One region of the Caballeronia sp. LZ028 genome, then DNA from elsewhere that is predicted to be linked to it. Evidence: predicted binding sites of a transcription regulator. Region 1 holds the regulator's gene; each other region holds the start of a gene.

Region 1 (7,139 bases):
ATAGTCGTACTGTTCGAGCTTCGTGATGATGAGCAGCGACGTGATCTCCGACTTCATCGGCACGTTGCCCGCGATGAAAATCACCGAGCCGTATTCGCCCAACGCGCGCGCGAACGCGAGTGCGAAGCCCGTCAGCAGCGCCGGAAAGAGCGACGGCAGCACGACGCGCCGGAACGTGAGCCAGCGCGTCGCGCCGAGGCACGCGGCGGCTTCTTCCTGCTCGCGCTCGAAGTCTTCGAGCACGGGCTGCACGGTACGCACGACGAACGGCAGGCCGATGAACGTCAGCGCGACGAGCACGCCGAGCGGCGTGAACGCGACCTTGATGCCGAGCGGCGCGAGATATTGCCCGATCCAGCCATTGCCCGCGTAGACCGCGGCGAGCGAAATGCCGGCGACCGACGTCGGTAGCGCGAACGGCAGATCGACCATCGCATCGACGATGCGCTTGAACGGGAACGTGTAGCGCACGAGCACCCACGCGACGAGAAAACCGAACACCGCGTTGATGAGCGCGCCGCCGAGCGCCGCGGCGAACGTCAGCCGATACGATGCGAGCACGCGCGGCGACGTCACCGCGCGCACGAACTGCGCCCAGTCGAGCGTCGCCGTCTTAGCGAAGGTGGCGGCAAGCGGAATCAGCACCACGAGGCTCAGATAAGCCACCGTGATGCCGAGTGTCAGGCCGAAACCGGGTAGCGCGCTCGGTTTCCTGAATGTGAGAGTCGTCATCCTTGAATCATCCTTTTTGCGCGCGGGGTGGGCGCGCGTTGCTGCTTCGGGCGCGCGGCGTCTTGAACGCGCCGCGTCGCCGGTTGACGCTTATTGCGGCTGATAGATCGAATCGAACACGCCGCCATCCGCGAAATGCGTCTTCTGCGCCTTGGTCCAGCCGCCGAAGGTGTCGTCGATGGTATAGAGCTTCAGCTTCGGAAACTGCTTCGTCAGATCGGCGGGCACCTTGTCCGAACGCGGCCGATAGAAATTGCGCGCGGCGATCTGCTGCCCTTCGTCGCTATACAGATACTTGAGATACGCTTCGGCGAGCTTGCGCGTGCCGTGTTTGTCGACGACCTTGTCGACCACCGCGACCGGCGGCTCCGCCAGAATGCTCACCGACGGCACGACGATCTCGAACTTGTCCGGACCGAATTCCTTCAGGGACAGGAACGCCTCGTTTTCCCACGCGATGAGCACGTCGCCCTGACCGCGCTGCACGAAGCTCGTCGTCGCGCCGCGCGCGCCGGAATCCAGCACGCCGGCGTTCTTGTAGAGCTTCGTCACGAACTCCTTGGCGGTCTGCTCGTTGCCGCCCGGCTTGTGCTGCGCGTACGCCCACGCCGCGAGGTAGTTCCAGCGCGCGCCGCCGGATGTCTTCGGATTCGGCGTGACGATCGACACGCCCGGCTTCGTCAGATCGTCCCAGTCCTTGATGTGCTTCGGATTGCCCTTGCGCACGAGAAACACGATCGTCGACGTGTACGGCGATGCGTTGTCCGGCAGGCGCTTCTGCCAGTCCGCGCCGACGAGTCCCTTGCCCGCGAGCGCGTCGATGTCATAAGCGAGCGCGAGCGTAACGACGTCCGCCTGCAGTCCGTCGATGACCGCGCGCGCCTGGCCGCCCGACCCGCCATGCGACTGCTTGAAGGTTACGGTCTCGCCCGTCTCCGCCTTCCACTTTTTCGCGAAAGCCTGATTGAAGTCCTGATACAGCTCGCGGGTCGGGTCGTAGGAAACGTTCAGAAACGACGTATCCGCCTGCGCCGGCGCCGTCATGATCAAACCCGCCGCGCCGAGCGTCGCCGCAGCAAGAAGCCGTCGCAATCCCGTGTTGATGCTTTGCATTCCCCGTTCTCCGTCTTATCGAATTGACGGAATCAGTCTAACGAGGCCTCTATATGATTGAAAATAATCGTTATTCACTTTTTTATACGTAAAACTGCTAAGAACGATATTCCTGGATGGAAGAAGCGCCGGCGGGCGCGATCCGACGGTGCGGAGGCTTCGTGGCCGCGAACTTAAAGTAAAGCTTGAAAAGCGCCAAATACTGTATAAAAATACAGTCACCTGTCCATTCATACAGTGCATCAGGGGCTCGAGCCAGTGACCAAAACATCAAAACTTACCGCGCGGCAGCAGCAGGTGTTCGAACTCATCCAGCGCGCGATCGACCGCACGGGCTTTCCGCCCACGCGCGCCGAGATCGCGGCGGAGCTCGGCTTCAGTTCGGCCAATTCCGCCGAGGAGCACCTCAGGGCGCTGGCCCGCAAGGGCGTCATCGAGCTGGCGGCGGGTTCGTCGCGCGGCATCCGGCTGCTCGGCGATGCATCTCGCATCGATCGGTCCGAGGAGCTGCCGCATCAGTTCACGCTGCCGCATCAGAGCATCATGCAATTGTCTCTGCCGCTCGTCGGCCGGGTCGCGGCGGGGAGTCCTATCCTCGCGCAAGAGCACATCTCGCAGCACTATGCGTGCGACCCCGCGCTCTTCTCCAGCAAGCCGGACTATCTGTTGAAGGTGCGCGGCCTCTCGATGCGCGACGCAGGCATTCTCGACGGCGATCTTCTCGCCGTGCAAAAGCGCAACGAAGCGAAAGACGGACAGATCGTCGTCGCGCGTCTTGGCGACGACGTCACGGTCAAGCGCTGGAAACGGCGCGCGGACGGCGTCGAACTCATCGCCGAAAACCCCGAGTATGAAAACATCTTCGTGCGCGCCGGCAGCGGCGATTTCGCGCTTGAAGGCATTGCCGTCGGGCTGATCCGCTCCGGCGAATTCTGATGTTGGCCCGCGAACGGGCAAGGCACGAAAGTCGAAGCACATTACTTTCGCACCGAGACACGAAATGTCTCATTGACATCGCAAGATAGCCTCACCAACCGCTTTCGACACCTGATTCAGGCGTCTCACAACACAACAAGCATGACGGCCACCGCGCGCGGTGCGCCGCGGTGCGTCCTATCGTCTGGAGAGTCATCATGGAACGTTTTGCCCGTCTGCTGCCCTTCCGTCAATTCGGCCGCCTGCGCCATCTGCGCACGCTGATCGCCTGCGGCATGCCGCGCGCCGAAGCCACGCCCGATCTCTTCAACGAAATGCCCGCGTTGCCGTCCCGTCAGCCGGCCTTCGCTCGCGTTTCCCTCAACAGCACGGTGCACGCCGAGGCCGAGCAGCGCGCGCCAGTGCGCGTGTATCGCGGGCAATCGCGCGTGATTCTGGTGGGCAAGATCGACGAGGTTTCGCGCATGATCGACCGCTGCATCGCCGAGGAAAATGCCGGGCTGGCCGGCGGAATCCTCGCCTGAATGGAACGCCATCGCACGCACGACGTGAATTCACGGGATTTAACCGGCGCCCGCGCGGTCAATCCGTAATTCACGTTTTGCAAGAGGCTTGGCCCAAGCATGTCCCGCACTACCCGTTCTATTGTCGTTACGCTCGTCGTCCTGGTTATCGTCGCGGCGCTCGGTTTCGTTTACGCATCGCCTTACATCGCACTCGATCGCGTGAAGCGCGCGGCCGATGCCCGCGATGCGCAAACCGTCAACGAATACGTCGATTTTCCGGCGCTGCGCGCGAGCCTCAAGGACCAGATCGCGGCGCTGCTCACGCGTCGCGTGGATATTCAAAAGAGCGGGAATCCGCTCGCGATCATCGGTGCGATGATCGGCGCGGCGCTCGTCGGTCCGCTGGTGGATTCGTATGCCACACCGGACGGCGTCGCGGCGATTCTGAACGGCATCCCGCCGCGCGGCGATCCGGGCGAGCGTCCGCCGCAAGCTGGCGACGGCGCACCAGCGAATGCGGGGAATGCGCCCGCGTCCGGCGTCACGGCCGCACGGCAGCCGCCGAAAGAACCACCGCAGACGACGGCGGGTTATCGAAGCCTGAACACGTTCGTCGTCACGTATCAACACGGCGCCGGCGATGCGCGATACTCCGCGATCTTCCACCGCAACGGGCTCGTGTCGTGGAAGCTCGTCGCGGTCGATCTCAACGGTTGACGCGTCAAGCGTCGCGGTTCACGCTTCGCACCGCATCACGCCCCGGCTTCGGCCTTGACGGGCTTCGCCGCGTACGCCGCTTCGTCTTCCGCTTCGGCCGATTCACCGGCCTGACAGACGGCAACCAGGATGCTGCACTTCACGCGATCCAGCAGCGGCGTGTTGCCCGCGCCCATCCACCAGCGCGCGAGGCCGCTGCGGCAGCGATGCCCGACGACGACGAGATCGACCTGAAGGCTGTCGGCGAGCGCCGCGATTTCGTCGATCGGATGGCCGAACGCGAAATGTCCCTGTGCCTGAAGGCCACGCTCGCGCAGCCATTCGACGCCCTCTTGCAGGATGTCGCGCGCGGCCTCTTCGAAGCGTCCGCAGGCCATGTCGGTTAGCAGTCCGGCGCTCTGCGCGATGCTCGAGCGCATATCCACCACCGCGAGCACATGCGTCTCCGCATTCAGGTCGAGCGCGAGATTGGCGCCCTGACGCAGTGCCTTGCGGCCTTCTCTGGAGCCGTCGTAGCACAGCAGGATTTTTCGGTAGCTCTCCATCTTGACCTCCCTGGCCAACGTGCCGTTGAGCGCGGCTTGCCCGCGGCGTTGATTCATCATCGTGCGTCGTCCCATGGGAGACAACGCTGGAAAACGCTTACCGGCGCGAACACGCTAGCTGGCACCGTGCCAGAACCACAAAAACGTCGACGGACAAGCCTCTGGCACTTTCGGCCGGAACCGGTTCGACGCGCCCCGCACGGGTTTGACACGCCCGCGCAGCATGCGGTTGCACGCCAAGCGCCGCCTTGGTGCAATGGATTACACTAGCCCGCTGGATTTCCCTCATCCGGCTTTCCCTGCGCACAGATGCATGACTGATCAAACTTTGCAACAAAGCATGTCACGCGACGCCGATGGAAACCGCGCACCCGCCATCGAATTCAGCGAAGTAAGGAAGCACTACGGCGAGCGCACGGTCGTCGACGGCCTGTCGTTCGATGTGCGGCCCGGCGAATGCTTCGGACTGCTCGGACCGAACGGCGCGGGCAAGACGACGACGCTCAAGATGCTGCTCGGCATCACTTCGCCCGATAGCGGCGCGATCCGTCTCGTCGGCGAGCCGGTGCCCGCGCGCGCCCGATTCGCCCGCGAGCGTGTGGGCGTCGTACCGCAGTTCGACAATCTCGATCCCGATTTCACTGTCCGCGAAAATCTGACGGTGTTCGGCCGCTACTTCGGCCTGACGGGCGCGCGCATGGATGCGCTCGTACCGTCGCTCCTGGAGTTCGCGCGGCTGGAGAGCAAGGCCGATGCGCGCGTCGGCGAGTTGTCGGGCGGCATGAAGCGGCGTCTCACGCTCGCGCGCGCGCTCGTCAACGATCCCGATGTGCTCGTGATGGACGAACCGACCACCGGGCTCGATCCGCAAGCGCGGCATCTGATCTGGGAGCGTCTGCGCTCGCTGCTTGCGCGCGGCAAGACCATTCTGCTGACGACGCATTTCATGGAAGAAGCCGAGCGTCTCTGCGATCGCCTGTGCGTGATCGAGGAGGGCCGCAAGATCGCCGAAGGACGGCCGCGCGAGCTGATCGAATCGGTGATCGGCTCGGACGTGATCGAAATCTACGGACCCGATCCGCAAGCGCTCGCCGCCGAGCTTGCGCCGCTCGTCGCGCGCATGGAAGTGAGCGGCGAGACGCTCTTTTGCTACGTCGACGATCCGCAGCCCGTGCATGCGCGCGTGAAGGGCCGCGCGGACGTGCGCTATCTGCATCGTCCGGCGAATCTCGAAGATGTTTTCCTGCGTCTCACCGGACGTGAGATGGTGGACTGAGCCAATGGATACGCTCGAACGATCCCGCATCGACAAACAGCGCGAGCCGAAGCGCGCACAAAACCTCACGCCGCTTTCCAGCGCGTTGCCCGCGAACGCCACGCACTGGATGTCCGTGTGGCGGCGCAACTATCTCGTCTGGAAGAAACTCGCGATCGCCTCGATGATCGGCAATCTCGCCGATCCGATGATCTACCTCTTCGGCCTCGGCCTCGGTCTGGGCCTGATGGTCGGGCACGTCGACGGCGTGTCGTATATCGCGTTCCTCGCGGCGGGCACGGCGGCGTCGAGCGTGATGATGTCCGCGAGCTTCGAATCGATGTACTCCGGCTTCTCGCGCATGCACGTTCAGCGCACCTGGGAAGCGATCATGCACACGCCGCTCACGCTCGGCGATATCGTGCTTGGCGAGATCGTCTGGGCCGCGAGCAAGTCGGTGCTGTCGGGCGTGGCGATCATGATCGTCGCGGGCGCGCTCGGCTATGCGAGCTTTCCGTCGATGCTGATCGCGTTGCCGGTCATCGTGCTGACAGGACTCGCGTTCGCCAGCACGGCGATGGTCGTCACCGCGCTCGCGCCGAGCTACGACTTCTTCATGTTCTATCAGACGCTCGCGCTCACGCCGATGCTCCTGCTCTCCGGCGTCTTCTTTCCCATCGCGCAACTGCCCGCGATCGCGCAACACGTCACGCAGGTCTTGCCGCTGTATCACGCGGTGGAGCTGATCCGTCCGGCGATGCTCGGCCGCCCGTTCGACGGCTTCGCGCTGCATGCGCTCGTGCTCTGCGCGTATGCGGTCGTGCCGTTCTTCCTGTGCGCGTGGCTTTTCAGGCGGCGCATGATGAAATGAAAAACGGCGATGGACTTCGAAAGCCGATCGCCGTTTTGACATCGCCGAAAAGGAAAGCGCGCTACTTCACCGGAAACTCGTGATGCCCGCCGAAGCCGAAGCGCATCGCGGACAACATGCGTTCCGGGAACGATTCGGCATCGCGCGAACGGAACCGCGTGTACAGCGCCGCCGACAGCACTTGCGCCGGCACCGCTTCCTCGATTGCCGCTTCGATCGTCCATCGTCCTTCGCCGCTGTCCGCGACTTCGGTGGAATAGCGATCGAGCGAGCCGTCGCCCGCGAGCGCGCCCGCGGTCAGATCGAGCAGCCACGACGACACCACGCTGCCGCGACGCCACACTTCCGCGATATCGGCGAGATCGAGCGAGTAACGCTCGTTCTCCGGCAGTTCCGTCGAGTCCTTGCGCTCGAGCACGTGAAAGCCTTCGGCATAGGCCTGCATCAGTCCGTATTCGATGCCG
Region 2 (7,139 bases), on a different contig from region 1:
TCCATCCACGAACACAAGAGCAAAAAGGAGCGAGCGATGCCCCAGCAATCCTGGCAGGAACGTCGCGCGAATGGACGCGCCAGGCGCGAACGCACACCGCGGGCCGCGCAAGAGGCGATCGGCGATGTCGATCGCGATCCCATCGAGCTTTTGCGGACAAGCAGCAAAGGCCGCGTCGATGCGCTGATTCCCTTGCGTTACGGCCGCATGCTCGTTTCGCCGTTCACGTTTTATCGCGGCAGCGCGATCCTTCAGGCGCACGACCTGGCCGGCACACCGGACAGCGGCATCGCCATTCAGATCTGCGGCGACTGTCATCTTTCCAACTTTGGCGGCTTCGCAACGCCGGAGCGCGCGCTCATTTTCGATCTCAACGACTTCGACGAAACCGCGCCCGGTCCGTGGGAATGGGATTTGAAACGGTTGGTCGCGAGCTTCACGATCGCCGGCCGGCATCTCGGCCACGGCGATCTGGCTGCGGACGAGTTCGCGTTTGTCGCCGCGCGCAGTTATCAGACGCATCTGCGCGAGTACGCTGAAATGAGCGTGCTCGATCTCTGGTACGAGCGCATCACCTTCGATCGCATGTACCAGGCCGTGCAGAGCGAAGACGCGCGGCGGCGCATCAAGCGCGGCATCGAACGGGCTTCGCGCCGCACGCACGAAACGATGCTGCCGAAACTCGCCGACCGAACCGGCGACACGTGGCGCATTCGCGATGCGCCGCCTGCCGTGTTTCACATCCACGGCAAGAGCACGCTGATCGATAAGAACGACGGCTGGATGACGCTCAAAGCCAGTCGTGAAGATGCGCTCGCGACGCTCGTGCGCGATTATGTCGCGACGCTTACGCCGGAGCGCGCGAGATTGCTGTCGCAATTCAGCCTGCAGGATGTCGCGTTCAAGGTGGTCGGCGTGGGCAGCGTCGGCACGCGCTGCCTCGTTTTGCTGCTCACGGATCATCACGACAAGCCGCTTTTCCTGCAGATAAAGGAGGCATCGACGTCGGTCGTCGCGAGATTCACGAAACATGCGAAGCACGCCGACGATATCAAACACGACGGGCACCGCGTCGTTCACGGACAACGTCTGATGCAGGCCGCCACGGACCCGTTTCTCGGCTGGGCGACCGGACCGCTCGGGCGCACGCTCTACATCCGCCAGTTACGCGACATGAAAATTTCCGCAGAACTCGATACTTTCAGCGACGACGTCTTTCGCGAATACGCCGTGCTTTGCGGCTGGGCGCTTGCCCGCGCGCACGCGAAGTCCGGCGGATGCGCGCCGGAAATCTCGGGCTACCTGGGCAACAGCGATCGAATGGCCGAAGTTCTAGTGCGCTACGGTCGCGCCTACGCGGATCAGGTGGAAAAGGACTACGAGGTGTTTCGCGTTGCGTGCCGGGACGGCAAGCTCGAATCGCGTTCGGATGCGGACATCGCGGCGGAGTTCGCGCCGTGAAACGATCCGCTGCGCGATGACATGAACCGGGGCACGCGGGTTCAGTCGCGTGCCGCGGGATGCGTCAATGCGCAGCGCTGACTGCTCGCGGCCGATTCTGTCGCGATGCGCGCTCGTAGGCGTCTACGGCGAAGGCGAAAACGGCGGGCAAGGCATCCGAGGATGCAACGTCGACGACGTCATCGGTTTCGGGGAAATGAAAGTGATCGGGACGCGCGAACAGCTCGCGCAAGGCGGCTTCGTGTCGTCCCGCGAATCCGAGGTCCGCGACGGCCTCCGCCTCGATGGCATGCAACAGCCGCCAAGTCAGCGGCACTCCTTTATCGATGTAACGCCCCGCGATCTGACGCGTGATGCGCTCGAGGTCATGCACCGCGCGGGCGAACTGCCTTCTGCTCAGGTTTTCACCATTCGACTCCATGATCCACCCCTTCCGGCCGGTCTTATTGTACTGTACAAATATACAGTACTTGTTGCAATGAAAATAGCGTCGCGCGAGTCGAACCGGGTGTATGTGCGATTCCGCCTACGTGCGTTTCAGACATGCGCGGCTATGCGCGCCTGCCGACAAAGCGCATCGTTCAACCGTGCTTGGGAAACTCCTGAGCGGAACGCGCAGGCAGTTTCTGCGTTCGTTCGACGGCACCGCGCGGCCAACAGCGCTGCAAACCACGGGAGAACTGACATGAACAAGGATCAAGCCGAAGGCGTTGGCAAGCAGGTCAAGGGAAAGATCAACGAGGGCGTCGGCAAAATGACGGGGGACACGGCTCAGGAAGCCAAGGGCGACATGCAGCAAGCAGCCGGCAAGGTCCAGAAAGGCGTGGGCGATGCACGCGAGGATCTGAAGGACAGCGTGAAAAAGAACCCGTAAGACGGGCCAACCGGCGCCGCGACTCCGGCGCCGCTTTGAGCGGGACGTGCTCGATGCGTCCCGTTTTTTATTGGCGGGCGCACGGCGGCGCGCCGACTTTATGCGCAAAAAGTTCCGGACGCTCAACGCATCAGCCGTGGATGACGACGAGCAACGCCTTGGCCTCCGCGCGCCCGACATTCCGGATCGCGTGCGCCTCGTCCGCGGCATACCGCGCGGTTTCCCCCGCCTTCAGACGACGCGTCGCACCCGACGCATCGACCTCAACGGAACCGTTCAGCACTGTGAGATGCTCGCGCGTTCCCGGTTCGTGCGCGTTCGACGTGAGCGCGGCGCCCGATTGCAGCGTAAGTTCGTACCACTCGAACTTGCCGGCGAGTTCAATCGGTCCCCACACGCGCAACTGATAGCCGCCGTTGTCCCCACTCAGGGTCGGTATTTCATGCAGCCCCGAAACGCGGATCGCTTCGGCGGGCCTTTGCTGCGCGAACAATTGGTCGAGGCTGATGCCGAGCGCATTGGTCAGTCGCCACGCGACGGCGATCGTCGGATTTGCCTTGTCGCGCTCGATCTCCGACAGCATCGACTTTGACACGCCGGCCGCGCGCGACAGATCGTCGAGGGTCAGCTTCCGTTCGCTGCGCAAGCGTTGAATGATCTCTCCGACGCGCGGCGGTGTTGCGCCTGCGCCCGCGAGATCGCCTGCTTTTCCCTCTGAACCCGTGCTTGCCATGAATCGACCAATCCCGTAAAGTGTTCGGCATATCGGAAATGCGTTCGAAATATCGAACATGTCCGATGCGATGGATGCACTATAACAGGGCTAAGGACGGCGCGCGCGAGTCACGAGGCGCGGATTGCATTGGCAGGCCCAGAACAAGGATTGCGATGAAAGACCGATATCTCTCCCATTTGCGTTCGACGCTCGACGAAATTCGCGCTGCGGGGTTCTACAAGACGGAGCGCGTCATCGCGAGTCCGCAGTCGTCGGACATTCGGCTCGCGAACGGCGCGGCGGTGCTTAACTTCTGCGCGAACAACTACCTGGGTCTCGCGGACGATCGCCGGCTCATCGAGGCCGCGAAGGACGGACTGGACGCCGATGGTTTCGGCATGGCGTCCGTGCGTTTCATCTGCGGCACGCAGACCGTGCACAAGGAACTTGAACAGGCGATCGCGCGTTTTCTCGAAACGGACGACGCCATTCTTTATTCGAGTTGCTTCGATGCAAACGGCGGCCTCTTCGAAACGCTGCTGACCGAAGAAGACGCGATCATCAGCGACGAACTGAATCACGCCAGCATCATCGACGGCGTGCGGCTCTCGAAGGCCCGGCGTCTGCGCTATAAGAACAACGACCTCGCCGATCTGGAAGCGCGTCTTCAGGAAGCCGATGCAGCCGGCGCACGCTTCAAGCTGATCGCGACCGACGGGGTTTTTTCGATGGACGGCATCATCGCCAACCTTTCCGGCATCTGCGATCTCGCTGACCGTTACGGTGCGCTCGTCATGGTCGACGATTCCCACGCCGTCGGCTTCATCGGCGAGAACGGGCGCGGAACCCCGGAGCAATGCGGCGTGCTCGATCGCGTCGACATCATTACCGGCACGCTCGGCAAGGCGCTTGGCGGCGCGTCAGGCGGCTATGTCGCCGCGCATAAGGAAGTCATCGATTTGCTGCGTCAGCGCAGCCGGCCGTATCTTTTCTCGAACACGTTGGCACCGAACATCGCCGCGGCATCGCTGAAAGTGCTTGAACTGCTCGCAAGCGACGAAGGCGCGACGTTGCGCCGGCGCGTCCGCGAGAACGGGGCGCACTTCCGCAAGGCGATGTCCGCGCTCGGCTTCGATCTTGTCCCCGGTGAACATCCGATCATTCCGGTCATGCTGGGCGACGCTCAACTCGCGTCGAAGATGGCTGATGCGCTGCTCGACGAAGGCGTCTATGTGATTGGCTTCTCCTACCCTGTGGTGCCGAAAGGACGCGCGCGCATCCGGACGCAGATGAGCGCGGCACACACGCCGGAGCAGATCGATCGCGCAGTCGATGCGTTCGCTCGCGTCGGCCGATCCCTCGGCGTCATCGGCTGACTTTATGCGCATAAAGGCCCGCGACCTTCGAAGCAGCATCATCAAGACCAAACGCCAGGATCAAACGCAATGAAAGCCCTCGCCAAACTCGAACGCGCACCCGGCCTCACCCTGACGCGCGTGAAGCGACCCGAAGTCGGTCACAACGACGTTCTTATCCGCATCCGGAAGACGGCGATCTGCGGCACCGACATCCACATCTGGAAATGGGACGAATGGGCGCAGAAGACGATTCCGGTGCCGATGCATGTCGGTCACGAGTACGTCGGCGAGATCGTGGAGATGGGACAGGAAGTACGCGGCTTCGCCATCGGCGACCGCGTGTCGGGCGAAGGCCATATCACATGCGGTTTTTGTCGTAACTGCCGCGCGGGCCGTCGTCACCTGTGCCGCAACACGGTCGGCGTGGGCGTGAATCGTGAAGGCGCATTTGCGGAGTTTCTCGTGATCCCGGCGTTCAACGCGTTCAAGATTCCGCCTGACATTTCCGACGATCTCGCTGCGATCTTCGATCCGTTCGGCAACGCGACGCACACCGCCCTTTCATTCAATCTCGTCGGCGAGGATGTGCTGATTACCGGCGCCGGGCCGATCGGCGTGATGGCTGCGGCGATCGCGCGGCACGTCGGCGCGCGCAACGTCGTCATCACCGACGTGAACGACTATCGGCTCGAACTTGCCCGCAAGATGGGCGCGACGCGCGCGGTCAACGTGGCGAACGAAAACCTGCGCGACGTGATGAGCGAACTCGGCATGACCGAAGGATTCGACGTGGGCCTGGAAATGTCCGGCGTGCCGAGCGCATTCACGGCGATGCTCGAATCGATGAATCACGGCGGCAAGGTCGCACTGCTCGGCATTCCGCCGGCGCAGACCGCCATCGACTGGAATCAGGTGATTTTCAAGGGACTCGAAATCAAGGGCATCTACGGACGCGAGATGTTCGAGACCTGGTACAAGATGGTCGCGATGCTGCAAAGCGGCCTCGATCTCTCCCCGATCCTCACGCACACGTTTCCCGTCGACGACTATCAGCGCGCATTCGACACGATGCTTTCCGGCAACAGCGGCAAGGTCGTACTCGACTGGACCGCCGTCGCGGCCTGAGGGGCACGGATCACGGCGCGTTGTCCGCAGATGCCTTCGAAAATTCGGCCTGAATGGCGACGTGCACATCGTCGCCGACGGCCGGATACCACGTCGTCAGTCCGAACTGAGCGCGGCTGAAATGTCCGTCGGCGGAGAAGCCCAGCGTTTCCTGCTTCGTGAGCGGATTGACCGCGTGTCCGTTGAACGTCACGTTGAGCGTGACCGGCTTCGTCGTGCCGCGTATCGTCAGATCGCCCGTCAATATGCCCTTGTCTTCGCCGGTGCGTTGAAACGCCGTGCTGACGAAAACGATGTCCGGATAACGCGCGCCATCGAACATGTCCGGTCCTTTCAGCATGCGATCGAGCAGCGGCACATTGGTGTTGACGCTGGACGCGTCGATTCGCGCGCGTACCGAGCTTCCGGACATTCCGTCCGCGTTCCAGTCGAGTTGCGCCGTGGTCTTATCGAATCGGATGACGAAGCGCGAGTAGTGGAAATGATCGACGTCGAAACTCACGTTCCAGTGATGCGGATCGAGCTGATAACGTCCTGCCGGCACGCTCGATTCACTCGACGAAACGTGATGCGTCACGACCTGAAGCGGCGTGCACGCCGTCAATGCGATCGCCGCGAGAAAAAGAACGAGACGCTTATAAGCCTTCATCGCGCATTGCCTCGAAAACAAAAATAGAACGTCGACAAGTTTCGCCGAGATCATCCGAACGCGCGCAAGCCGTCACGGACTTTTCGTCAGCACACACGAAAATGTCGCGATCGGGTAGAGTTCGCCTCGACCTACATCTCAAAAAAGCGGCGCCACCGTACGCGCGTTGGCGGATAAAACATGTGCACATGGCTGTCCCGATTCCGAACGTTTCGCGCGCACTTGTCGGCGGTTGCCGCGCTCGTCGCGCTGGGCTGGACGCCCGCCGCGCACGCAAGCTGGTGCGGCGACGGTCTCTGGCTCGACGCGATGGTCGCTTCGCATCACTTTCACCCGGACAAGGACTTCGAGCAATTCAATCCGGGCATCGGCGTGGAATGCTGGGTCGCGCCGCAATGGGCGGTGACAGGCGGCTACTTTCGCAATTCGCTGTCGAAGCCGTCGTTCTACGGCGGCGGCGTGTGGGGACCGGACTTCCTTCACTGGAATTACATCAGGCTCGCAGTCATGGCCGGGCTCATCTCCGGCTATGACTACGGCAGCTACGGCCTCGGCCATAACCATACGGTCGGTCCGGTTGCCGCGCCGCTCATCATGCTGGAATACAAGCGCGTCGGCGCGAACATCATCCTGATTCCGCCGATCCCTTCGAGCGATCTTCCGTTCACGCTTGGGTTCATGCTCAGACTGCGATTCTGAACATCGTGCGGGGTTTGTGGTTTGTAACGTACTCCCGAGCTCCAGACGACTGAACGAGAATCCAGCTAACGCCTTCGCGGCCGAGGCAAACCGGCGACGCTGTCAGGCGCGCCGCGCATGCGTTCTTGACACCCGCGTTGGCGGCCCAACGATTGCTGAGGGGTGCGATGTGACGCATCGTGCACAGCAAACAAGAGAAAAGAATCAGCACGTAGACGAAAGAAAACGCCGCACGCATGGCTCAACGTCATAGGCCCG
Region 3 (7,139 bases), on a different contig from region 1:
TCGTGGCGAAATCGCCGGCGCATTCCGCCAACCCAATCGAAGGAGCAGATATGGATCTCAAGATCGGCAACAAGCTCGCGCTGGTATCCGGATCGACGAAGGGCATCGGACATGCCATTGCCGTGGCGCTCGCGCGAGAAGGTGCGCGCGTGATCATCAACGGCCGTTCGCAGGCGTCTGTCGATGCGGCGCTGGCGAAACTGCGCGAACTCGTGCCCAACGCGCAGGGCGAAGGCTTCGCCGGCGACGTCTCCGACGCAGCGCAAGTCGACGCGCTCGTGAAGCGCTTTCCGCACGTCGATATTCTCGTGAACAACATGGGCATCTTCGATCCGAAGCCGTTCGAAGAGATTCCCGACGACGAATGGCTGCGCTTTTTCAACACCAACGTGATGTCGGGCGTGCGCCTGTCGCGCGCGTATCTGCCGAAGATGAAGGAGAAGAACTGGGGCCGCGTCGTGTTCATCAGCAGCGAGAGCGGCATTCAGATTCCCGTCGAGATGATTCATTACGGCGTGACCAAATCGGCGCAGATTTCGCTCGCGCGCGGCCTCGCGGAAACCTGCGCGGGCACCGGCGTGACCGTCAATTCGGTGCTGCCGGGGCCGACGAGCTCCGAAGGCGTCACCGAGTTCGTCGAGAAACTGTCGGGCGGCAAGAGCTTCGGCGAATTCGAGAAGCAGTTCTTCGAAGAAGCGCGGCCCACGTCGATTCTCAAGCGCTTCATCACGCCCGAGGAAATCGGCAGCATGGTGGCGTACGTGTGCTCGGAGCTTTCATCGGCGACGAACGGCGCGGCGTTGCGCGCGGATGGCGGCGTCGTGCGCGCGGCGTTCTGAGCGCGCTAGGCCTTCAACGACGACGCCAGCTCCAGCGCCGCAACGATAGCCGCGACGGTTTTTTCGCGCGCGGCTTCGTCGTTCTGGCGCAGCGCGTAGGACGGGTGATACGTCGCGACGACCAGCTTGTCCCGATACGGCACGACGCGCCCGACATGCGCCGAAAGCGTCGCGCGCCGTCCGAAAAGCGCGGCCAACGCGGTCGCGCCGAGCGTGACGATCACCTTCGCGCCGACGTCGTGCAGTTCCTGTTCGAGCCAGTACGAACAGGCTTCGACCTCCTGCTGCGCGGGCGTCTTGTGCAGACGGCGCTTGCCGCGCGGCTCCCATTTGAAGTGCTTCACCGCATTGGTCAGATAGACGTGCTCGCGCACGACGCCGGCACGCTGCATCGCGTCCTGAAGCAGCTGCCCGGCCGGTCCGACGAACGGCTCGCCCTTCAGATCCTCCTGATCGCCGGGCTGTTCGCCGAGCAGCATGATGCGCGCATCGGACGGACCGGCGCCGTGCACCGCCTGCGTCGCGTTGCGCCACAGATCGCAGCGGCGGCAAGTATCGAGCGATGTGGGCGCGTCCCGCTCCGGCTGCGCTGCGAGCGCATCGACCTGAACCGCCTTGCCGCCGAGCGCGCCGACGTTTTGCGCCTGCGCGACGCGTCGCGCGCCGCCGCGCGCATCGCTGACGAGCTTCGGGATCAGTGCGCCTTCCGGCAGCCCTTTCCAGAAACGCACCGGCATATGCTGTTCGAGCGCGGATTCGTTCAGTCGCGCCGGATTGAAGATGCTGCGGTAGTAGGTCATCCAGAGCGCTTCGGCGGCATCCGGCAAGACCGCCGCATGATCCGACGCCAGCGCGCGGCCGCGCTCCAGTTGCAGGCGCTCGCCGTCGAACATCGCGGCGCCGTCGGGCGTTGCGATGAGCCACGTCGAGCGTCCCATGCGCGCGGCGAAATGCTCCGCGCCCCACGCGAGCACGTCGTGATCCGGCTCGTACCACGCGACGAATTCCGGCGCGCCGAGCGACGCGTCGCGCTGCCGGAAGCGCACATACGCGATCATGTCGTGCTGCGCGCGGCGCACCGCCTTCGCCATCTTGTAGAGGCGCGCGCCGTCTTCATCGGCGGGCGATGCCACCGAGCGGTCGCCCTGCGCCCAGCGCCACAGCACGCGATATAAAAAGCTCCAGCGGCGCGCGTCGCGAAAATGCGCGGCGTCTTTCAGCAGCGATGCGAGTTCGCGCGACACGCGGATAGGCGGCGCATCCGCTGCCTTCGCCGCTTTCGCCGATCGCGCCGACTCGTTGAACAACGCCGGCTCCGCCTGAGCCGTACGCCAGTCGATCGATTCGGGCGGGAGCTTTTGCGCGAGCGCATCGAGCGCGGCGACGCGCCAGGCGTCGAATTCGTCGTCGATGGCGATGACGTGCATCAGATCAGCGAGAGCTGCACCGGGCCGGTCGCGAGCGCGCGCCGCAGACTGTCCGAAGGCGCTTCGTCGAGCGGCGGCCGGTAATCCGCCGTGACGACGAACGGCTTCACCTTGTCCATGCCGCAGCGCAGCCGCACGAGATCGTGATAGCGCACGCGCCGCTCGCGCCGCAACTCCACGATGCGCTTCGCGTTGCGCATGCCGATGCCCGGCACGCGCGCGATCATGCGTGCGGGCGCGGCGTTCAGATCGACGGGAAAGCGCTCGCGATGCGCAAGCGCCCACGCGAGTTTCGGATCGACATCGAGCGGAAGGTTGCCGGCATCGCCGAGCAGTTCGGCGGCGGCGAAACCGTAGCCGCGCATCAGAAAATCCGCCTGATACAGCCGATGCTCGCGCAAGAGCGGCGGCGCTTTCGACGGCACGCCCGAGGGGCTGTCAGGAATCGGGCTGAACGCCGAGTAATACACGCGCTTTAGCTGATAAGAGCCGTACAGCGTTTCGGCGGTGCCGAGGATCGTGCGGTCGTCGGTTTCATCGGCGCCGACGATCATCTGCGTGCTCTGCCCCGCCGGCGCGAACTTCGGCGCGCGCGGCTCCGCTTCCGATTCCTCGCGCGCGACGCGGATGTTGCCCATCGCCAGCTTGATCGTGCGGCCGCTCTTTTCCGGCGCGAGCCGCTCGAGGCTGATTTCCGTCGGCAATTCGATGTTCACGCTCAGACGGTCGGCATAGCGTCCCGCTTGCGCGATGAGTTCGGGATCGGCATCGGGAATCGTCTTCAGATGGATGTAGCCGCGAAATCCGTGCTTCTCACGCAGCAATTTCGCGACGAGGACGAGCTGCTCCATCGTGTAGTTCGACGAACGAATCACTCCGGAACTGAGAAACAACCCGTCGATGTAATTGCGACGGTAAAAATCCAGCGTGAGCGTAACGACTTCTTCCGGCGTGAAGCGCGCACGCGGCACGTTACTGGACCGGCGATTGATGCAGTACCGGCAGTCGTACAGACAAAAGTTCGTCAGCAAAATCTTGAGCAGCGAGACGCAGCGCCCGTCGGGCGTGAAGCTGTGGCAGATGCCGGAGCCGGTGCTCGCGCCGAGGCCATCGACGCCGCGCGACTCGCGTTTGGGCGCGCCGCCGCTCGCACACGACGCGTCGTATTTGGCGGCGTCGGCGAGAATTTCGAGCTTTTCGGAGAGATCCATCTTGATTATGGTACTGTATGTTTATACAGTACCTCACGAGAGGCGCGGAGTCAAAGGTAATCACGGCATCGCACGCTTCGCGCCTGCCCTCGCAATCTCTTTCGGAGCCTTTCATGCGATTCGACTACAAGACGTTTCACATCGACTGCACCGCCCATCACGACGAAGACGGCAGCTACTACGCGCACGCACGCATCACGCGTCCGGCGGACGAGCGCACCGCGCATGCGGAAGTATTCGAATCCGGCGAGCTGGATGCGTTCGCGAGCGAGTCGGATGCCGTCCATTGCGCGCGGGCGTGGGCCATCGAGTGGTGTGACGAGGCGACTGCATGACAATTCGATTTCTTCCCGCGGCACGGTGATTGCGCAATGTAATCTGCGACGCCGCAGCTTTGCGCAAGGCGGCGCGCATCGAGATCATTGATCAACGGGAGGAAACCATGAAGAACGCCAAGAGAAGTTTGATTGTGTCGGCCATGATTCTGGGCTTGTCGGGCGCGGCATTCGCGCAAGGCGCGGGCGGCGGTGCCGGCGGCGCGGGTGGCGCAGGCGCGGGTGGCGGCACCGCGGGCGGCAACGGGGCCGGTCAGGGCGGCACCGGAATGGGCACGCCGAACAGCAACGGTGTAACCGGCTCGACGTCGGGCGCATCGGGCTCGAACACGATGGATTCGTCCAAGGGCAGCAGCAAGATGCACAAGAAGGGCAGCTCGGGATCGAACATGTCGAGCGGCACCTCCGGCAAGTCGGAATAAACATATTGAGTTTCCACGTTTCGGCGCGCCCGGCCTTTCGCAAGTCCGGGCGCGTTTTTCGTGCTTCTTCTTTAAACCCGCACGCCTATCCCCACCAAGGTATCCCTGCCAGATAGGGATTTCTCGCGCCTTCCCATCGCCGTAAGGTAATCCCCGAGCGCCATTCGTCGCGCCCGGTGCGTCGTCATTTGTCGCGTCGGACGAAGCGAGCTCGCGCTCGATCCATTCATCCGTCCATCGGCAAAGCGGCAAGGAGTCCGAGACTCGCGTTCCCGGCTGCTTGTGCATTCGTTTCAAGGAGCTGGAACATGAAGGCAAAGATCAACCCGAAATTTCTCGCGATGATGGCAGCATGCGCGGTCGTGTCAGGAATCGGTGTCGCGCACGCGCAAGGCATGCCCGCCGATGCGCAGCAACTCGTCCAGACGATGCGCCCGATGTACATGTCGCAGGCCATGCCCGATGAATCTCAGACGCAAACCGCCGCGACGCCGCAACAAGCCTCCGGCGGCGACTCCGCGTACGGCGGCATGAAGCCCGCCTCCGCGAGCGGACATCGCGATAGCGACTGCAGCCCGGCGAACTGCAACGTTTTCTTCGGTCAGTAGGCGCGACGCCTTATTCCGTGTGAGTCGTCCAGGCGAATGTCGCGCTGACCGACTCGCCCGGTTCCAGCACCGCGCCGCCCTTCGCGGCGCGGTCGACATCGAGATTGACCCAGTCCGCCACGTTGCTCACCGGCTCAACGCAGAGCAAATCGGGATGCGACTTCGGTGCATACACCACCAGGGCATCGAACGGCGCTTGCGCGCTGAGCGCGACCGCGCGGCGTTCGTCGGGCCACGCGATCGTCGCCGTGCGCGACCAACCGGCGAAGTTGTTGTCGAGATCGAAGGCATCGGCGGACATGCCTTCTTGCGACGCCATCGCATCGACGCACGGATGCGCGCCCGCATGCGTGGGCAGCAGATCGGGCGTGCTGTGCCACATCGACGCGACGCGTGCGTGAACGCGCGTATTGCGCGTGCGCGGATAGTACGGGTGATGTCCCATGCCGAACGGCATCGGCCGATCGGACAGGTTGCGCGCGGAGAGCGTCACGCTTAGCGTGTGGTCATCGAGCGCGATGTCCTGCGTCGCCTCGTATGCGAACGGCCAGTGACGCGCGGCATCGCGCGAGGGTTCGTGCAAAAAATGCAGACGCGCGCGCGCGTCCGACACATCGCCGACACGCCACGGCAAGCGCCACGCGTTGCCGTGCAGCGCGTGCGCAAAGGCGTTGCCGTCGCCGGAAAGATCGATGAGCGCACCGTCGAACACGAAGCGCGCATCGCGGATGCGATTGCAGTACGGCAGGAGCGGAAAGCTCGCCATGCCGAGCGGATCGCGTGCGGCCAGCGCGGCGGGCGTCGCGGGACGCAACCAGTCGATCGTACGTCCGTCGCGCGTTTCGTCGAAGGCCGCGATCGATCCGCCCACGTGCGGCGCAAGCAGCACGCGCCGCGCGCCATGACGCAGTTCGACGAGCGGATCGGACGGCGCGGCGCTCAATATGCAAACTGCCGATAGCTTTCGTCGAAGGTGCGCGCCGTCGTTTCCACCTGAGGATTGAAGCGCAGCAGCCGCCGCGCGCGCGGAGGCAACGCGGCGAAGACGTCGCGCGGCACGTCGATATGCACCTCGGGCCGGAAATACCACGCGCGGCTGTAGCCGATCACGACCATCGGACGCGGCTCGCCGATGAGATTCGGCGTACCGCGATGCAGGCCGCGCACATCGCGAATCATCACGTCGCCGACTTTCATCGGCACGCGCTCGGCGGGGAAGCGCCCTGCTTCGAGACCGGCCAGCGCCTCATCGCGCGACATGCGATGCGTGCCACGCGTCGTTTCGAGCGGACCGTTGCGGTCATCGACATCGACGAGCGGGAAATTCACCGCGAGCTGAAACGAAGGCGTTTCCGGCGCATCGTCGAAGAGCGGCGGCGTATCGCGATGCCAGTCCTGGAACTCGGAGCCGAGCACCGGGGTGTCGGTGGCGAGCTGGCACATCACCGGATCGCGCCCGGCCACGCGTTCGACGATCCCGACGATGTCTTCATCGCAGAAGACCGACGGGTCCGCGAACTCGCCTTCGAACGGCAGCGTGACGTAATAGCGGCCCGGTCCGCGATTGCCGCTCGCCGACGCCTCGCGCGCTGCATCGACGTGCGGTTGCAGAAGCGGCGCGAACGCATCGCGCCATGCGTCGATCGTCGCGCGCGGGAAATGATCGCGCAGCAGGACGAAGCCGTCTCGTTCGAACGCTTCGGCGAGCGCGTCTCGCGCGCTCTCGTCGTACTTGCCCATGCACTTTCTCCTCGTTGCGAGTGCGAAAACAGAATCGCATGCGTGTAATCCGCTCGTCAATATTATTAGTAATAACCAGTGAAAACCCTGAGCAGAAATGACCAATAAAAACGTGCTTTCCGCGTCGTTCATCACTAATATTAGTGGCAAGTTTCTCCGGCCCGCGAGACAGGTTTCGCGCAGAGTTCAGCCGCCCGGCGCGGCACGCACAATGAAAAAATCCACGCAACGCCGCCCGACGATGACCGACATCGCGAAGCTCACCGGAGTCTCGCAATCGACGGTCTCGCTCGTGCTGAACAACGCAAGCGGCGCGAAGTTCTCCGACACCACGCGCGACAAGGTGCTGCGCGCCGCGCAAGATCTCGGCTATCGCATGACGCAGCGCGAACCGGTCGCCGCGCTCGATAGCCAGCGCGAGCGCAATCTGATCGTCTATCTCGCCGACGAAATTTCGACGAGCCCACATCCGGTCGTAAGCATCGACGGCGCGCGGGACGCGGCCTTCGCCAACGGGCGCATGCTCGCCGTCTATTCGACGCACGGCAATGCGGAGA
Region 4 (7,139 bases), 750 kb from region 1:
GCGAGCGGCGCTTCGCCGAGCAGGCCGACCATCATGCCGGTGGCGAGAAAGAGCGTCGATTCGACCCCGTAGGTGATCGCGACGGGCCAGCCGATGCTGAACAGTTCGCCCATCAGCGGCAGGCGCGGGCGCGCGCGCGCGACGAAATGCCGGTAGCGCGGCCGCAGATGCAGCACCGCGACGAGCGCGATCGCGATGCCCCAGACGGTGATCGTCGTCGCCGCCGCCGAGCCGAGGAAGCCTTCGCGCGGCAGGCCGTACGCGCCGTGGATCAGGCCGTAGTTGAGAAAGCCGTTGACGAACACGCCGCCGATGGAGATCCACAAGAGCCTGCGCGCCGCGCCGATGGCGGGCAGAAACGCGCGCATCATCCCGACGCCGATCAGACTGCCGGGCGTCCCCCAGCGCAGCACCGCGCAGTATTCGCCGACGTTCTTCGCGAGCGTCGCGGGTTCGTGGAACGCGAGCAGGATCGGTTCGGCGTAGCTCAGCAGCACGAACGCGGGCACGGCGAGCAGCAAGGAGAGCACGAACCCGGTCCAGTAGATGCCTGGCACGCGATGATCGGCATTCGCGCCGCGCGCATGCGCCACCGACACGGAAACGGACGTCAGCACGCCCTGCAGGAGCGTCACGACGACGAAAAAGAGATTCGCGCCGAGGCCGCCCGCGGCGAGGGCATCGGGGCCGAGCGAGCCGAGCAGGATGGTGTCGGTGACGCCCATCGCCATCTGCGAGAGCTGCGCGATGGCAAGCGGCGCGGCGAGACGCGCCGTGTCGACGGCGTGACGCGAGAGGCTCGGCGGTCCTTGATGCGCGCGCGCGGCGCGCGTGACTGGCGGTTGCATGTTGATCGGATCGAAACGAAAAGGCCGCAATGAGTGCGGCCGGACTGGAACGCGAGGGGGCAAGGATCGAAGCGCAAACGCGCTGACGGGAACCGACGCTGAAACCAGAACGAAAGAACAGACCGTCAGCTTATTGCGTCGCGTGCGGCATGTCGATGACGCGTTTGCTTATGCCCGGATTTTCGCAATTGCGCGGCGTGTGCGCGCAAATCGCCGCGCGCTTAATCGGGCGCGCGCACGTAAATCGTCTGGCCGTCGAGCTTCACTCGCTGACCCGCGCGGATCTTGCAGGTCTTGCGCAGTTCCACCTGGCCGTCGACGGTGACATCGCCCATGGCGACGCGCGCCTTCGCCGAGCCGCCGCTGTCCGCGAGGCCCATCAGCTTGAGCAGATTGTGGAGTTCGATGAAGTCGCCCGTGAGGGTGAATTGGAGTGGCGGCATGAGGCGGGCAAGGCGGGAATGCGGGAAGGGCTCAATGATAAACCACGCCGGGCATGCGCCGTGCTCAGGGATCGCGAGGACCGGTAATCCCCACTCAAGCGCGCTCGTTGGCAAATGTAGCCAGATGAAACCGTCGGTAACAGTGACTGATTTTCGCGAACTTGCCCGATTGACCGCCGGTCCGACCATTTGATCGATGCAGCTTCGGTCATCTTTCCAATCGACAAAAGTCGCGCGGATCGCTCGTTTCATCGTCGTAAGAGCGCCGCCGACGCCAACTAAAAAGAGGACTAGCTCATGACTCGCGCACGAATCCTTTTGATCAGCTCCGCCATCGCCACGTTCGCCGCTTCGGGCGCTTATGCGCAAACCGCGACCCAGTCCGCACCGGTGCAGACGCAAACGCAAGCGCAAGTGCAGCCGATGCAAGCCCAACAGCCGATGACGCCGCCGCCGCAGAACCTCGTCGCGCCCGCGCCGACCGATCCGCTCGTCGAGCGCCGCAATGCCAATGCGAAGGCGAACGCCGAATACAGCGCGTCGAAGAAGGCGTCGAAGGCCGAATTGAAGGCGCAAACCGAGCAGGCCAAGGCGCAGTACAAGGAAGAGGTGAAGAACGCGAAGATCAATCGCAAGGCGGACAAGGACGCCGCCAAGGCCGAATTGAACGCGACCGAGCCGAACGCACCGAAGGACACCGGCTTGCAGCATTAAGCGGGGGAACCGGGAATCGCCGCGAGCTCGCGTTTGGCGCGGCTCGCGGCATCGAACAAGGGAGAAGACCATGAATCGAAAAACTCATGCACTGCTGGCCGCGCTGATCGCGGGGACGTTCGCGAGCGCGAGCGTGGCATCGTTCGCACAGACGGCGTCGGATACGCCGACTGCCGCCGATCAAAAGGCCGCGAAGGAACAGAGCAAGGCCGACAAGAAGGCGGCCGTCGCGCAAGCCAAGGCCGACAAGAAAAAGACCGAGGCGCAATCGGACGCCAATGAAGCCGCCGCCGAAGCGAAGCTCAAGAACGCGAAGAAGGCCGACTGACGCAAATCTTTTGCAGCGATGCGAGCCCGGTTCCGTGCGAGCCGGGCTCGTTGCATTTGGGGCCAAAACCCTTGTCGAGCCAAAGGCTTGCGCGTGCGGGTTGTATGGATATACAGTGTGCGTCACTCATTTCCCGCCGCCTTTCTCCCGTGCTCACGCTCCCCGACACCGCCGACGAATCCACCACGAAACAGGTCGCCGACTATCTCGCGAAGCTCAACGAGGCGCAGCGTCAGGCCGTCGAATTCGGCGTCGACGAACCGGGGCGCGCGGGCGGGCCGCTGCTCGTCATCGCGGGCGCGGGATCGGGCAAGACCAACACGCTCGCGCATCGCGTCGCGCATCTGCTGGTGAAAGGCGCGGATCCGCATCGCATCCTGCTGCTCACGTTTTCGCGCCGCGCGGCGCTCGAAATGACGCGGCGGGTGTCGCGCATCGCAATGAACGCGCTCGGCACGAGAAGCGCAATCGCGCAGGGTTTGTCGTGGTCGGGCACGTTCCATAGCGTCGGCGCGCGGCTGTTGCGCGATTACGCCGATCTCGTCGGGCTCGCGCCGTCGTTCACCATCAACGATCGCGAGGATTCGGCCGATCTCATGAACCTCGTGCGGCACGAGCTCGGTTTGTCGTCGAAGGAAAAGCGCTTTCCCGCCAAATCGACGTGCTTCGCGATCTACTCGCGCGTCGTCAACACCGGCGCGTCCCTGGCGACCGTGCTCGATCAGTCGTATCCGTGGTGCCGCGAGTGGGAAGCGGACCTGAAGCGCCTCTTCGCCGCGTACGTCAGCGCGAAACAGGCGCAAAGCGTGCTCGATTACGACGATCTGCTGCTCTACTGGTCGCATCTCGCGGCGGAGCCGTCGATTGCCGCCGATCTCGCGAGCCGCTTCGATCACGTTCTCGTCGACGAATATCAGGACACGAACCGTCTGCAGGCATCCATTCTTCTCGCGATGAAACCGGACGGGCGCGGCCTCACCGTCGTCGGCGACGATGCCCAATCCATCTACTCGTTTCGCGGCGCGACGGTGCGCAACATCCTCGATTTTCCCGGCCACTTCGATCCGCCCGCCGCGACCGTCACGCTCGACCGCAACTATCGTTCGACCTTGCCGATTCTCGAAGCGTCGAACGCGGTGATCGGCCTCGCGACCGAGCGCTACACGAAGAATCTGTGGACCGACAAGGCATCGGCGCAAAAGCCGCGCGTCGTTGCCGTCGCCGATGAAGCCGATCAGGCGCGCTATGTCGTCGAAAAAGTGCTCGAAGCGCGCGAAGGCGGCATGAAGCTCAAGGCGCAAGCGGTGCTGTTTCGTGCCGCGCATCACAGCGCGGCGCTCGAAATCGAATTGACGCGCCGGAACATTCCGTTCGTGAAGTTCGGCGGACTGAGGTTTCTCGATTCCGTTCATGTCAAGGACGTGCTCGCGGTGTTGCGCTGGGCCGAGAATCCGCGCGATCGCGTCGCGGGCTTTCGCGTCGCGCAGTTGTTGCCGGGCGTCGGACCGGCGATCGCCGGGCGCCTGCTCGACAGCGTGAGCGCGCCGGACGCGGTGGCGTCGAATGCGATCGCCGCGTTTCAGGCGCCCGCGCGCGCGTCGGAGGACTGGCCGCGTTTCGTCGGCCTGATGGCGAAGCTCTGCGGCCGCGACTCCGGCTGGCCCGCCGAGTTCGAAATGATCCGGCGTTGGTACGAGCCGCATCTGGAACGCAATCACGAGGACGCGGCGATCCGCATCGGCGACGTGTTGCAGATGGAAAGCATCGCGGCGACGTATCCCACGCGCGAGCGCTTTCTCACCGAACTGACGCTCGATCCGCCCGACGCGACCAGCGACGAATCCGGCGTGCCGCTGCTCGACGAAGACTATCTGATTCTCTCGACGATCCATTCGGCGAAGGGCCAGGAATGGCGCAACGTGTTCGTGCTGAACGGCGTCGACGGCTGCATTCCGTCCGATCTCGGCACGGGCAGCGACGAAGAACTCGACGAGGAACGGCGGCTGTTATACGTCGCGATGACGCGCGCGAAGGAAGACCTGCACATCATCACGCCGCAGCGCTTCTACGTGTACAACCAGACGCATCTCGGCGACCGTCACGTATGGGCGCAGCGCACGCGTTTCATTCCGCCGCATCTGATGCAGAACTTCGAAGCGGCCGCGTGGCCGCCCGTCATCGCGCCCGCTGCGCCGACGGCGGCGGGGCTGGCTGCGGCCGCGAAAGCGAAGATCGATATCGCGGCGCGCCTAAAGGGAATGTGGGACTGACCTGAATCTCAGCGCTGCGCGCGCGATGCACGCGGCGCGCGCGGCGACGGCGAGAAGATGCTGCGCAGCCATGCTGCGAAGCGTGTGTAGCCGTCGTAAGGCTCTTCGACGAAAAGCTCGGGCCGCAGCGAGCGCAGATATTCCAGCACTTGCTGCGCTTCCTGCTTCTGGATCGAGCCATAGAAGATGCCGAGCCGCAGCAGGCAGCGCAGTTCGCCGAGCTTCTCGCGCGCGGTCGAACCGATGCTCGTCTCCACCGAAATCTTGGTTTCATACACGCGCTGACGTAGCGAATCGGCGAGACGCCATGCGGGCGTCTGCATCTTTTCCTCGACTTCGCGAATATCCGCCGCCGCCGATTTGATCTGCGAGGCGAGCATGTCGACTTGCGATACGTCGCCGTCCGCTTCGGTGACGATCGCCGTCGCCCACGCGCGCGATGCCTTGACGAGATCCTCGGCGGTCCAGTCCGCGCGGATCGCGAAGGCGAAGCCGTGCTCGGCCGCCTGCCGGATCAGGATCTCGACGACGTCCGGAAACTCCTTGTCGAGCGCGCGCTTCGCCCACGCGTACTGGCCGTGCGTGAGCATGCGCTGCACCGCCTGCTCGGTGAGCGGCGTGTTGTTGTCCAGGAGCTTCGCGCGCAGGAAGTCCTCGAACGAAGGCGTGACGAATTGCGGATCCAGCTTCAGCGACAGACGCGTGAACGCTTCGAAATCGCGCTGCAGCGAAGCGATGGTCTCGTCGCGTAACGATAAGGTGATTTGACGCATGTTGGTTCCCGGTTCCGCCTTCGATCTCCGAAGGCGGGAAAAGCTGTCGGCGCCGCGTCTCAGGCGGAGTCCATTCGTTTCTGTTATCGGCGCGCGCTTCGGGAACTTGAGGATTCTTCGATGCTCTTTGAAAGCCGTTTAACGGCTGATGGAGAGAAAACGTTTAGCGCAGCACGGCGAACTGCCACGCGAAAAACACCGCGAGCGACACGGCAATCGTCAAAAGCGGCCGTTTCGTGAACGCGCAAACGATGATCGCGACGATCGCAGCCACGAGCTGCGGATTGCGCCAGGTGATTTCCGCGCCGTTGCCGTGCGGCGAGACGGTCATCGGCACGATGATCGCGGTGAGCACCGTCACCGGCACGAACGAAAGCGCGGTGCGGACGATCGGCGGAAAGGGCAGGCGTTCGCCCAGCACGAACACGGCGGCGCGGATCGCGAACGTAACGGCCGCCATGCCGAAGATCAGCGTGACGTAGTTCATTGCGTGCGCTCCTTCGCGTTCTTCAGACGATGTTTCGCGTGGCCCTTCGCTTGCGGACGGTTTTCCATCAGCGTGAGCAGCATGCCGACGGCCACGCCGACGAACACCGCCGCGAGCAGGCCGAGCTTGTACGGCCAGTCTTGCCACGCGAAGGACAGCACGCCCGATGCGAGCGCCGCCGCGACGAAGCGCACGGCGACGAGCTGCGGCACGACGATCGCGATGAACGTCGCGACCATCGCGAAGTCGAGCCCGAGCGATTTCAGTCCGGGAAACGCGGCGCCGAACAAGAGGCCGAGGAGCGTCCACAACTGCCAGTTCAGATACATCGCGACGCCGGAGCCGAAGAAGTAGTGCGGCCCGATCTCGCCCGGCGCGCGCTTCTGATAGTGCGCGTAGGCGACGGCGAAAACTTCGTCGGTGAGCATGCCCGCGAGCGCCCAGCGCCAGCGGCGCGGCAGATGCGCGACATACGGCGCGAGCGTCGCGGAATAGAGCACATGACGCAGATTGACGACGAGCGTCGTCGCCAGAATGACGGCGAAGCTCGCGTGCGACGCGATCAGGCCGACCGCGATGAACTGCGCCGAGCCCGCGAACACGACGAGCGACATCAACTGGCCGTGCCAGAGCGTGAGCGGACTTGCGGTGACGAGCGTGCCGAAGATCACGCCGAAGGGCGCGGCGCCGATCATCATCGGGATGGTGTCGCGTGCGCCGGCGGCGAATTCGCGCAAAGGTGTTGCTTTCAAGATTTCCTCCTATGGAAGCGAGGATACGCAAAACGTCGATGAGAATGCTTGTACGTTCTTGCGCTTTCCCGAGGCCGGACCGCCTAACGCCAGCGGCCGGGCGGCACGCCGAACGTGCGCTTGAAATGGCGCGTGAAGTGACTCTGATCCGTGAAACCGCTCGCCGCCGCGACATCCGTCACGGATGCGCCCGCGCGCAACGCCGGCAGCGCGCGCACGATCCGCAGCTGATTGCGCCACGCATGCGGCGCGAGACCGGTTTCGCGCGTGAAGAGGCGCGCGGCGTGGAAGGTCGAGAGACCGACCGTCTGCGCGAGTTCGGCGAGCGTGACGGGTTCGAGGAGATCGTCGGCGAGGCGGGATTTCATCGTCGTGACGCGGTGCGCGTCGGCGGCGAGCGGCGCGACGCGCGGACGTTCGAGCGCGTGGCGTCCGAGCAGCGTCGTCACTGCATCGACGAGCGCCAGTTCCGCGGCGAGCGGGTCGGCGCCGTTTTCCAGCAGGCGATGCGCGATCTGCAAACG

The links. Region 1 encodes LexA, which represses DNA repair genes until DNA is damaged. Its sites were predicted from a motif close to ACTGTATNNNNATACAGT; they were not measured.
Region 2: QCE58_RS23035 (DUF2471 family protein) is a predicted target of LexA. The motif match lies at 1,912-1,929, and genes of this name have one in related genera.
Region 3: QCE58_RS19330 (putative DNA modification/repair radical SAM protein) is a predicted target of LexA. The motif match lies at 3,490-3,507, and genes of this name have one in related genera.
Region 4: QCE58_RS11325 (ATP-dependent helicase) is a predicted target of LexA. The motif match lies at 2,433-2,450, and genes of this name have one in related genera.

The regions. Positions count from the first base shown of each region.
Region 1 covers NZ_JARUXN010000001.1:1,633,706-1,640,844, reverse strand. Annotated here, with positions in the region: gene cysT (sulfate ABC transporter permease subunit CysT) at 1-732, opposite strand, end outside; gene QCE58_RS07880 (sulfate ABC transporter substrate-binding protein) at 823-1,845, opposite strand; gene lexA (transcriptional repressor LexA) at 2,104-2,781, shown strand; gene QCE58_RS07870 (hypothetical protein) at 2,979-3,305, shown strand; gene QCE58_RS07865 (DUF2939 domain-containing protein) at 3,405-4,004, shown strand; gene QCE58_RS07860 (universal stress protein) at 4,040-4,549, opposite strand; gene nodI (nodulation factor ABC transporter ATP-binding protein NodI) at 4,890-5,825, shown strand; gene QCE58_RS07850 (ABC transporter permease) at 5,830-6,675, shown strand; gene gnd (phosphogluconate dehydrogenase (NAD(+)-dependent, decarboxylating)) at 6,737-7,139, opposite strand, start outside.
Region 2 covers NZ_JARUXN010000004.1:57,193-64,331, forward strand. Annotated here, with positions in the region: gene QCE58_RS23030 (DUF2252 domain-containing protein) at 37-1,461, shown strand; gene QCE58_RS23035 (DUF2471 family protein) at 1,526-1,882, opposite strand; gene QCE58_RS23040 (CsbD family protein) at 2,147-2,335, shown strand; gene QCE58_RS23045 (helix-turn-helix domain-containing protein) at 2,466-3,068, opposite strand; gene QCE58_RS23050 (glycine C-acetyltransferase) at 3,224-4,426, shown strand; gene tdh (L-threonine 3-dehydrogenase) at 4,496-5,533, shown strand; gene QCE58_RS23060 (YceI family protein) at 5,544-6,182, opposite strand; gene QCE58_RS23065 (hypothetical protein) at 6,363-6,881, shown strand.
Region 3 covers NZ_JARUXN010000003.1:380,934-388,072, reverse strand. Annotated here, with positions in the region: gene QCE58_RS19340 (SDR family NAD(P)-dependent oxidoreductase) at 51-839, shown strand; gene QCE58_RS19335 (UdgX family uracil-DNA binding protein) at 845-2,266, opposite strand; gene QCE58_RS19330 (putative DNA modification/repair radical SAM protein) at 2,266-3,477, opposite strand; gene QCE58_RS19325 (hypothetical protein) at 3,591-3,812, shown strand; gene QCE58_RS19320 (hypothetical protein) at 3,920-4,234, shown strand; gene QCE58_RS19315 (hypothetical protein) at 4,543-4,842, shown strand; gene QCE58_RS19310 (aldose 1-epimerase) at 4,853-5,785, opposite strand; gene QCE58_RS19305 (phytanoyl-CoA dioxygenase family protein) at 5,782-6,582, opposite strand; gene QCE58_RS19300 (LacI family DNA-binding transcriptional regulator) at 6,794-7,139, shown strand, end outside.
Region 4 covers NZ_JARUXN010000001.1:2,381,437-2,388,575, reverse strand. Annotated here, with positions in the region: gene QCE58_RS11345 (MATE family efflux transporter) at 1-848, opposite strand, end outside; gene QCE58_RS11340 (RNA-binding S4 domain-containing protein) at 1,070-1,291, opposite strand; gene QCE58_RS11335 (hypothetical protein) at 1,589-2,005, shown strand; gene QCE58_RS11330 (hypothetical protein) at 2,076-2,333, shown strand; gene QCE58_RS11325 (ATP-dependent helicase) at 2,483-4,603, shown strand; gene QCE58_RS11320 (DUF4088 family protein) at 4,612-5,376, opposite strand; gene QCE58_RS11315 (AzlD domain-containing protein) at 5,540-5,863, opposite strand; gene QCE58_RS11310 (AzlC family ABC transporter permease) at 5,860-6,561, opposite strand; gene QCE58_RS11305 (AraC family transcriptional regulator) at 6,699-7,139, opposite strand, start outside.